3 regions of the Pseudarthrobacter arbutini genome follow, and region 1 is predicted to be linked to each of the others. Evidence: riboswitches for the same ligand, from Rfam matches in the RefSeq annotation. Region 1 holds a riboswitch; each other region holds the start of a gene.
The links. Region 1 has a riboswitch for S-adenosylmethionine ahead of ACX80V_RS00985 (aminotransferase class V-fold PLP-dependent enzyme). Riboswitches for the same ligand answer to the same signal wherever they lie in the genome.

Region 2: linked by a shared signal. The riboswitch ahead of ACX80V_RS12750 (DUF1737 domain-containing protein) and the one ahead of ACX80V_RS00985 (aminotransferase class V-fold PLP-dependent enzyme) in region 1 are both predicted to bind S-adenosylmethionine.
Region 3: linked by a shared signal. The riboswitch ahead of metX (homoserine O-acetyltransferase MetX) and the one ahead of ACX80V_RS00985 (aminotransferase class V-fold PLP-dependent enzyme) in region 1 are both predicted to bind S-adenosylmethionine.

The regions. Positions count from the first base shown of each region.
Region 1 is NZ_JBTNDQ010000001.1:206,106-209,372, forward strand. It holds gene rsgA (ribosome small subunit-dependent GTPase A) at 1-849, shown strand, start outside; gene hisN (histidinol-phosphatase) at 902-1,714, shown strand; SAM riboswitch class IV at 1,874-1,987, shown strand; gene ACX80V_RS00985 (aminotransferase class V-fold PLP-dependent enzyme) at 2,023-3,267, shown strand, end outside.
Region 2 is NZ_JBTNDQ010000010.1:74,734-78,000, forward strand. It holds gene ACX80V_RS12740 (O-succinylhomoserine sulfhydrylase) at 1-835, opposite strand, end outside; gene ACX80V_RS12745 (rhodanese-like domain-containing protein) at 832-1,245, opposite strand; gene ACX80V_RS12750 (DUF1737 domain-containing protein) at 1,242-1,499, opposite strand; SAM riboswitch class IV at 1,513-1,628, opposite strand; gene ACX80V_RS12755 (hypothetical protein) at 1,753-2,247, shown strand; gene opgC (OpgC domain-containing protein) at 2,340-3,267, shown strand, end outside.
Region 3 is NZ_JBTNDQ010000008.1:171,412-174,678, forward strand. It holds gene metX (homoserine O-acetyltransferase MetX) at 97-1,212, opposite strand; SAM riboswitch class IV at 1,225-1,339, opposite strand; gene ACX80V_RS11280 (VOC family protein) at 1,548-2,186, shown strand; gene ACX80V_RS11285 (CPBP family intramembrane glutamic endopeptidase) at 2,313-3,092, opposite strand; gene ACX80V_RS11290 (histidine phosphatase family protein) at 3,237-3,267, shown strand, end outside.

The DNA.
Region 1 (3,267 bases):
GAACCCGACACGCTAGCCCGCCTGGTCCGGATCCAGGACCGCAGGACCCTGCTGCGCCGCAGCGCCGATGACACTGATCCGATCGAGCGTGCGGTGGTGGCCAACGCAGATCAGCTGGTAGTGGTGGTGGCCGCCGCAAACCCGGAGCCGCGCACAGGCTTCATCGACCGCGCCCTCGTGGCCGCTTACGACGCCGGCATTGAGCCGCTGCTGCTCGTCACCAAGGCGGACGTCAAGGATCCGGCGGAACTGCTGTCCAACTACGAGCACCTGGACTTCCCGGTGATCATCAGCCGCACGTCGGACTCCGAAGCCTCAGGTATCGATGCCCGCTCCGACGACGGCCTCTCTGCCCGCCTGGACAGTGACGCAGTTTCGCAGCTCCGCGCGTACCTCGAGGGCAAGGTCTCGGTGATGCTGGGTCATTCCGGCGTGGGCAAGTCCACCATGGTCAATGCGCTCACCGGGGCCGAACGGGCCACCGGTGGCGTGAACGCGGTGACCGGCCGCGGCCGCCACACGTCATCGTCGGCCCTTGCCCTGAAGCTGACCGGAGCTCCCGCCGGAAGCTGGATCATCGACACCCCTGGCATCCGTTCGTTCGGCCTGGCCCATGTGGACCCGGACCGGATCCTGCGGTCCTTCCCGGACCTGGAGCCGGGTACGGATGCCTGCGAGCGTGGCTGCAAGCACAACACCGCGGCCGTCAACTGCGGGGTGGATGCCTGGGTGTCCACCGGACACGCGGGCCCCACCGGCCCGGCCCGGCTCGCGTCCCTGCGGCGGCTGCTGGGCACGGATCCCCGCCTGGTGGGCCAGGAAACCAAGGAACTGGGCAGCATCGGCTAGACGGGACGCCGATGTCCCCAACACTGCGGCCCTGAGACGGTAGTTTGGAACCATGATCCAACCCGCTTCGAGCTACAACGATGACTTGCGCCTTGCCCATGTGCTGGCAGATTCCGTGGATGACCAGACCATGAGCCGCTTCAAGGCACTGGACCTCCGCATCGAGACCAAGCCGGACCTGACGCCGGTAACGGACGCGGACAAGTCCGCGGAGGAAGCCATCCGCGGCCAGCTGTCCCGCTCGCGTCCGCGCGACGCCGTGCTGGGCGAGGAATTCGGCAGTTCGGGCCATGGCTCCCGCCGCTGGATCATTGATCCCATCGACGGCACCAAGAACTTTGTCCGCGGCGTCCCCGTTTGGGCCACCCTGATCGCCCTCGTGGACGAAGGCGAACCCGTGGTGGGAGTGGTCAGCGCGCCCGCGCTGGGCAAACGCTGGTGGGCCGCCAAGGGTTCCGGCGCGTACATGGGCAAGTCCCTTGCCGCCGCAACGCGGCTCCGCGTCTCGGACGTCTCCAAACTTTCGGATGCCTCCCTGTCCTACTCCAGCCTGGGCGGCTGGAAGGAACGCGGCAACCTGGATGAGTTCCTGGGCCTGACCGAGGACGTGTGGCGCACGCGCGCCTACGGCGATTTCTGGTCCTACTGCATGGTGGCCGAAGGTTCCGTGGACATCGCCTGCGAGCCCGAACTGAACCTGTACGATATGGCTGCCCTGGTGCCCATCGTGGTGGAAGCCGGCGGCCGCTTCACCTCCTTGGAGGGACAGGACGGGCCGTTCGGCGGCAACGCCCTGGCCACGAACTCCATTCTGCACTCAGAGGTGCTCAAGCGGCTGAACCCGAATCTGGACGATCTCCTCTAGGCACTTTCTTCGAATTATCGACGGCGGACGCCTCCTCAAGGGGGCGTCCGCCGTCGTATCTTCGACAAATGAGACGGTTCCTCAAACGCGCGTAACAAAGTCCTTAACATTGGGCCGGGCTTCCTTTCTGCAGCGGCGGATGTTCTACGCTTCTTAACAGGTCACGAGTGCCAGCGCTAAACCCCGGTTTGCTGGCCGGCAACCCTCCATTCGCGGTGGGGTGCCCCGGGTGACGACCAGGCCGGTCCGGAATGGACACGGCAAGCGCGGGTTCCCGTTACCGGGAGTCCTTTTAGAGTGAGGTCTCCGTGACAACTGCCACCGTCTCCCCCAACACTGTTTCTCCCGACAACGCCGCCCCCGCCAAGGCCGCTGCGCTGTTCAACGATGCCGCCGCCATTGCCGGCCGCCCCCTCTCTGCCGTCACCGGCGCGGAAATCCAGGCACCGCTGATCCAGGGCGGCCACATCCGGTACGCAAACCTGGACTACGGCGCATCCGCTCCCGCCCTCTCCGTGGTGTCGGCCTACCTCAACGAGATCCTGCCGTTCTACGCCAGCGTCCATCGCGGCGCCGGCTACGCATCGCAGATCAGCACGTCCGTCTATGAGAACGCACGGGACATCGTGCGCGACTTTGTGGGCGGACGCCCGGACGACTCCGTCATCTTCACCCGGAACACCACCGACTCGCTGAACCTGCTGGCGGGTTGCCTGCCGGCGACGGACGGGCGGCCCAATGGCGATGTCCTCTACTTGGACATCGAACACCACGCCAACCTCCTGCCGTGGCAGGGAGTCCCGCACCGCAGCGTCGTCGCCGCGGACACCATCGTGGGGACACTCGAGGTCCTCCGCGCCGAACTTGAGCAGGGCAACGTCAGCCTCCTCGCGGTCACGGGCGCCTCCAACGTCACCGGCGAGATCCTCCCGATCAAGGCCCTGGCCGCCCTCGCCCATGAGTACGGAGCGCGGATCGTGGTGGACGCCGCGCAGCTGGCGCCGCACCGGCGCATCAATATCAGCACCGACCACGTCGACTACCTCGCCTTCTCCGGGCACAAGCTCTACGCGCCCTTCGGCTCCGGGGTCCTGGTGGGCCGCACCGACTGGCTCGACGCCGGCACTCCCCACCTGGCCGGCGGCGGCGCCGTCCGCGAGGCCAGGCTCGACGGCGTCAGCTGGGCCACCGGTCCGGCCCGGCACGAGGGCGGCTCCCCCAACGTCCTCGGCGCGGCCACACTGGCCCGCGCCACCCAGGTCATCGCGTCCCTGGACCACGACCGCTGGCACGCCCACGAAGCGGGCATCAGGTCATTCCTGGTGGACGGTCTCGCGAAGATCGACGGCGTCACCGTGCACCAGATCTTCTCGGACACGGACGCTGAAACGGGCACCATCGGCGTGGTGAACTTCTCCGTGGCAGGGTACGACGCCGGGCTTGTGGCCGCGTACCTGTCGGCCGAGCACGGCGTTGGCCTCCGGGACGGCCGCTTCTGCGCGCACCCGCTGCTCAAGCGCCTCGGCCTTCCCTCCGGTTCCCTGCGGGCCAGC
Region 2 (3,267 bases), on a different contig from region 1:
ATTCGGCCAGCCGCAGCGCGGACGCGGAGGAGTGGTTGACGCGCAGCGCCATGGTCTCCAGGCCCTTGGTGAGCACCCAGGCGTTGAACGCGGAGAGGGCCGGGCCGGTGTGCCGCATCAGCTGCTTGACCGGGCCGTCGATGAATTCCTTGGTGCCCAGGATGGCGCCGCCCAGGACGCGTCCCTGGCCGTCGATGTGCTTCGTGCCGGAGTACACAATCACGTCCGCGCCCAGCTGGCCGCAGCGCTGCAGCAGGGGAGTGGCAAAGACATTGTCGACGACGACGGCGGCCCCGGCGGCGTGCGCCAGCTCGCTGACCGCGGCGATGTCCACGATTTCCTGCATCGGGTTGGACGGGGATTCGAAGAACACTGCGGTGGTGGGCTCCGACAGTGCAGCAGCCCATTGCTCGAGGTCCGGGCCGTCAACAAACACGGTTTCCACGCCCCAGCGCGGCAGGATCTCGTTCAGGATCACAAAGCAGGAGCCGAACAGCGAGCGCGCGGCAACCACCCGGTCCCCGGCCGCCAACAGGGCACCCAGAGCCGTGAACACCGCTGACATGCCCGACGCCGTCGCAAAGCACGCTTCGGTGCCTTCGAGCAGGCGGAGGCGTTCCTGGAAGGTGGCCACGGACGGGTTGCCGTACCGGGAGTAGACGAAGCGTTCGTCCTCGCCGGTGAAGGCGCGCTCGGCAGCGGCAGCGGACTCGTAGACGAAGCCCGAGTTCAGGAAGACCGGCTCGGTGGTCTCCTGGAAGTTGGTGCGGTCCAGCCCGCCGCGGACCGCCTGCGTCTCGGCACTCCAGCCGGCGGCGTCTGGGTTGAAGGTCACTTGGCTATTCCCAGATTGGTGGGCAGGCCGCGGTTCTTCCAGCCGTTGACGGTGCGCTCGCCGTAGCGGTCCGGCTCGCCTTCGAAACCCTCCAGGACGTTGTAGGAGGTGAAGCCGGCCTGCGTCGCGGCGATGGCGGCGGCGATGGAGCGCTGGCCCGAGCGGCAGAGGAAGACCAGCTCCGCGCCGTCGTCCTCCGGGGCCTGCTGCGTCAGGTCGGTGATGAAATCCGGGTTCGGGATGCCCCCCGGGAACGTCCACGGGATGAACAGGGGATCGTTGTCAGTGGCCTTCGTGTCCGGGATGCCGATGTGGGCCCATTCGCCTTCTGTCCGGACATCCACCAGGATGGCGCCCTGTTCGAGTTTGGCCCAGGCCTGCTGCGGGGTGAGGTCTCCGGCGTAGCTCATGCGTGGCCCTCGCCGTCGAAATCGAGGTCATCCACGGCGGAGGCGACGGCGGCATCAGCGGTGGCGATGGCCGACGGGAGGATGAGTGCCTGCGCAACAATCACAACGCCGCCGTTGGACGTCGCGGCCGGGCTGCCGTGCAGGACATACCCTTCGGCCAGGGCAGTGGAAATCCGTTCACAGAAAGACCTGTCATCCGGCCCGGTGACAAGCCGGTACGACAGTTTCTCTTCAGGGGCGGGTGCGTCAGACACGACGGAACTCCTTCTTTCACGCTTGCAGCTCGAATGGGTCGATATGCCGAGTATTCACCTGAGGCACCCCGCCGCGAAAGGGAGGGTTGCCGACCGGCCAGTCAGGGCTTGGCGCCGGTTCTCATTACTCCCCAAAAACGTAACATCCGGCCCGCCCGGCCGCACTGCCGTCGTCGTCATGTTCCGTAACCAACGCGTTTTCCGTGATCCCGCCGTGCGTCCGTAACGCCGGCGCCGACGGGACAATCGGGTCATGGGGAACTTTCGGGGGCGTTCATTGACGGGCGCCTGGGCACGCGTTTTGGCTGTGACGTTGTGCGCTGTGCCGGTGCTGGCGGGGGTGACAAGCTGCCGGAACATTTTCGCGCCGCCGCCCTGCATGCCGCCGGAGTTTTCCGTCTCGCCTGCCGCCGCGAAACCCGGCGAGCAGGTCACCGTCAGCGCCCCGGATACCACCTGCGATGCCCGCTACGGCACCGATGCGCAGGTCCAGGTGACGGTCAAGGATGCGACCGGTACCGCGGTGCTGGAAGAGCTCGCTCCCATGTCCGACGACGGCGGCTTCACTTTCGTGTTCACCGTCCCGGCTGGCGTGGCTCCCGGGAAGGCCGGGGTCACCGCTTACCCGTACAACCTGGACTGGTGCGACGACACAGGGGTGAACAACCGGGCGGCTCAGGGGCCGCCGGAACTGGTCCGGGTCGCATGTGCGCAGCGCCTGGTACCGCTGGTGGTCCTGGGCGGCTGAGGCTGATCCGGACCATAGGACGCGACCGATAGAGTTTACTGGGGCACCGGCCACCGTCTCTGAAACAGCCGTCCTTGGGGGTATACACCAGCATGCCAACAGCCACAGCGCCGGCCAACAATGCCAGCCCTGCCGGGCGGACACGGCTGCGGGCCGCCGTCGGACTCATCCTCACCGTTGTCCTTTCCGTCCTGGCGGTGGGACTAGCCGCCGGTAGCGCCCGTGCCGCTGGCACCGCTCCGGAGCCGGGAAAGCCGCTGCTGGGTGTTGTCCTTGAGTGGGGCGAGGATTCGGCGCAGGGCTTCGCCGAACGGTTGGGTGCCTCACCTGCGCTGCTGGGGCACGACATTGCCCTTCCCCTCCGGTCCGGCGAGGAAATTGACATCAGGGAGTTCCTGGGGCAGGCCTCCGCCTTGGGCTCCCACGCCATGCTCACAGTGGCCCCGTCCGCCCCGCTGGATCAGGTGGACGCGGCAGCCGCCCAAGCCTTTGCCAATAAAGTCCAGCAGCTCGCGGCCGGATTCCAGGGCCAGCTCCTGATCCGGTTCGCCCCGGACATGAACTCGAGCTGGACGCAATGGGGGCAGCAGCCCCTCGGATACAAGGCAGCGTTCAGGAACGTGGCCGCCGCCTTCAAAGCCACTGACGACGCCGGCACGGTGATGGTGTGGCAGCCGTACCTCGGGCGGGACTACCCGTTTGAACGCCACCGGAATGCGCCTGCTGCGGGTTCGGAGGGCTTCGCCGCGCTGGACACCAACGGTGACGGGACCTGGAACGGATCAGATGCCGCCTATACGCCGTATTACCCCGGCGACGACGCCGTGGAATGGGTGGGGCTGACGGCCTACCACGATGACACCGGCGGCAAAACCGCGGTCAACACCATTCCGGTGGAGGGCGAGCTCTCGGCCATGCTCACCCAGTCCGGCAGCGAGGACTTCTTTTCCTCCTACGTGGACGAGCGCAACAAACCCATGGTCCTCCAAACCTCGGCCTTCTACAGCCCGGCCACGGGCG
Region 3 (3,267 bases), on a different contig from region 1:
GCTTAGTCAGCGCGAGAGGACATTTGAGGCCCTGATTCCAGGGGCCTCAAGTGTCCTCTCGCGTTTAAGAGCAGGGGCTCGGGTGTCCCCTGGCGCTTAGATGAGGAACGTGTCTCGGAGTTGGACGCCGAGCTGGCCGATCTCGGTCAGGAAGCCGTCGTGGCCGATCGGGGCCTCAATAACGTGCACGTCCACGTCGCCCGGGAGCGCGTCAGCCAGTTCACGGGACTGGGACGGGAAGTACAGCCGGTCGCTGTCCACCGCAGCCACGAAGAACCTGGCGGTGGCACGGCCCAAGGCCTCGTTCAGCGAGCCCCGCCCGCGGCAGACGTCGTGGCTCATCAGGGCGTCGGTGATGGCGATGTAGCTGTTGGCATCAAAGCGCCGCACCAGCTTTTTGCCCTGGTGGTCAAGGTAGCTTTCCACCTGGTAGCGGCCCCGCTCTCCCAGCGCTGCCGCCTGGAACGGCGACTCCGGGTGCTGGGCCGACCGTCCGAAGCGGCCATGGAATTCCTCGGCGGAGCGGTAGGTGATGTGGGCGATGCGCCGTGCCAGGGCCAGGCCGTCCTCCGGCAGCGGACCGCCGTAGTAGTCGCCGTCGTTAAAATTGCTGTCCTGGCGGATGGCGAGCGTCTGCGCCTGGGCGAACGCGATCTGTTCGGCCGTGCTGGCGGCACCGATCGAGATAACGGCGCACCGCTGAACCCGTTCCGGGTAGGTGACCGCCCATTCCAGGGCCCGCGCGCCGCCCATGGAACCGCCCAGCACGGCGTACCAGCTCGGGATTCCCAGCTGGTCAGCCAGCCTGGCCTCGGCCGCGGTGGTGTCCCGCAGCGTTACCAACGGAAAGCGGGACCCCCACGGCTTGCCGTCCGGGGCAACCGAGGACGGCCCGGTGGAGCCGTAGCAGCCGCCCACGATGTTGATGGAGACCACAAAGAACCGGTCCGTGTCCACCGGCGCACCGGGCCCGGCCAGCTGTTCCCACCAGCCGGGCTCGTCGCTGTCGCCGCGCGTCACGTGTGTGCTTCCGGTCAGGGCGTGCTCAATCAGGACGGCGTTGGAGCCGTCCGCGTTGAGGGTTCCCCACGTTTCATAGCCGAGGGTGACTTCCGGGAGGTAGCCGCCGGCTTCGAGCTCGAGTCCGCCGATGCTGGCGTACCGGACCACCCCGTTTCCGGGTGCTGCAGTACGGGAAATCGTAATCGTCATGGAAGGACCTTTTCTATGCGCTTGCCCACCGTCAATTGACCGGCAGGCCAGGTCCTCACCCGGGGCACCCCACCGCAAAAGAGGGTTGCCGGCCAGCAAGCCGGGGCTGTCGCTGGCACTCATGACCTGCTTCGAGTGTACGAACAGCCCCGGTCTATTGCTAAGCGTGTGACTGGTTATGACTTCGCGGGAGCCCTACTGCGGCTGGCCGGCCGCGTCCTTGCCAGGGTCCGCCGCGCCCTTGGCCGCCCGGAAATGTCCACTCGTGACGCATCAGGATTCCGGTAAGGCTACCCTTAGCTGAGAGCCGGATCACAAAGTGCCAAGATGATGGCATGCGCATGGATCACGTCTCTTACGCCTGTGAACAAGATGGCCTCGTTGCCACCACCGAACGAATTTCGTCCGCCCTCGGCGTTGAAGCCGTGAAGGGTGGCGTGCACCCCCGGTTTGGAACCCGGAACATGATTATTCCCCTCGCGGGCCACAAATACCTGGAAGTCGTGGAGGTCCTGAACCACCCGGCATCGGACAAGGCTCCCTTCGGGCAGGCTGTCCGGGCCCGGTCCGAAGCCGGCGGCGGCTGGATGGGCTGGTGCGTCGAAGTGGACGACCTCGCTCCGTTCGAAGACCGCCTGGGCCGTGCCGCCGTCAACGGCAACCGCAAGTTCCCGGACGGCCGCGAGCTGGTCTGGAAGCAGATCGGCATCCTGGGCCTGATCGCGGACCCCCAGGTCCCGTACATGCTCAAGTGGGAGGGCGACCCCGCCCTGCACCCGTCCAACGCCTATGAGAGCAACGTCAAGATGAGCTGCCTGACCATAGCCGGTTCCGCCGAACGCGTGACGGAATGGCTGGGCGAACCCGTCGAGAAGCCGCTGGAGGATGTGGCCGTTGACTGGGTGGCTCCGCATGGAACCCCGGGCATCCTGTCCGTAACCTTCGAAACCGCTACCGGAGCAGTCACCATCTGATTGCACGTTCAATAGCTTCGGCCGCCATCAGCGGGTGCCAATGATGCCACCCACCGATGGCGGCCGAATCCTTTTAAGGCCGGACCCGTTTCAGTTCACCTGTGCGGCACGGGAACCACGGCCGTCTTACCCGAGGCCCACAGCCCGGCCAAAGAGGCTGAAGCCAACGAAGGCAACGATGTCCAGCAGCGCATGCGCGATGACCAGCGGCATAATCCGCTTGGTTTTCGTGTAGAGCCAGGCGAAGACCACACCCATCACTGCGTTGCCGATGAACGGCCCGAAGCCTTGGTATAGGTGGTAGCTGCCGCGGAGCATCGAGCTGGTGAAGATGGACAGGGGCATGCTCCAGCCGAACTTGCCGAAGCGGTCCAGGAGGTAGCCCACCACAATGACTTCTTCCACGACGGCGTGCCGCAGCGCGGACAGGATCAGGACGGGAACTGTCCACCAGTACGAGTCGAGTGCGCTGGGGATGATGGCGGTGGTGATCCCCAGGGCACGTCCCGCTGCGTAGAGGCCCAGCGAAGGAATTCCGATCAGCGCCGCGAGGCCAAAGCCCTGCAGCAGGTCACGGCCCGGCCTGGCGAAGTTGAACCCCAGCTTCCGGAAGGCGGACCCGCCCTGGGCGCTCAAGCCGGAACCGGATTGCCGCTGGTCCGTGAGGAAGTAGATGACCAGCAGCACGGGCACGAGGGCGAAAATGATGTCCAGCAGCTGGTAGGTGAGGTCGAAGTACTCGCGGGGGCTCTGTGACCGGTTCAGCGTGGACGTGCCTTCGGCCAGCGGTGCACGCGTCATCTTGTCCAGCAGCTGCACCACCGAGTAGACGGCGGACTGCCCCAGGGAAAGGCCCAGCACAATCCAGACTTCAGTCCGCAGCCGACGGCGGGAGGGAACCAACATGGTTCCATCTTGCCTGTAGTTTCTGGTTCTTCGCTGATTGGGGGGTGGCCAGCTCGCCGGGGCTGACCAAAGTGAGAGAGCGTCCGCCAAAAACCCACCGAAAGTGAGAGAGCGTCCATGCGGCGGCACCTATGCTTGGGGCTTATGAGCGCGCCTGGGAAAATCTTCATGATCC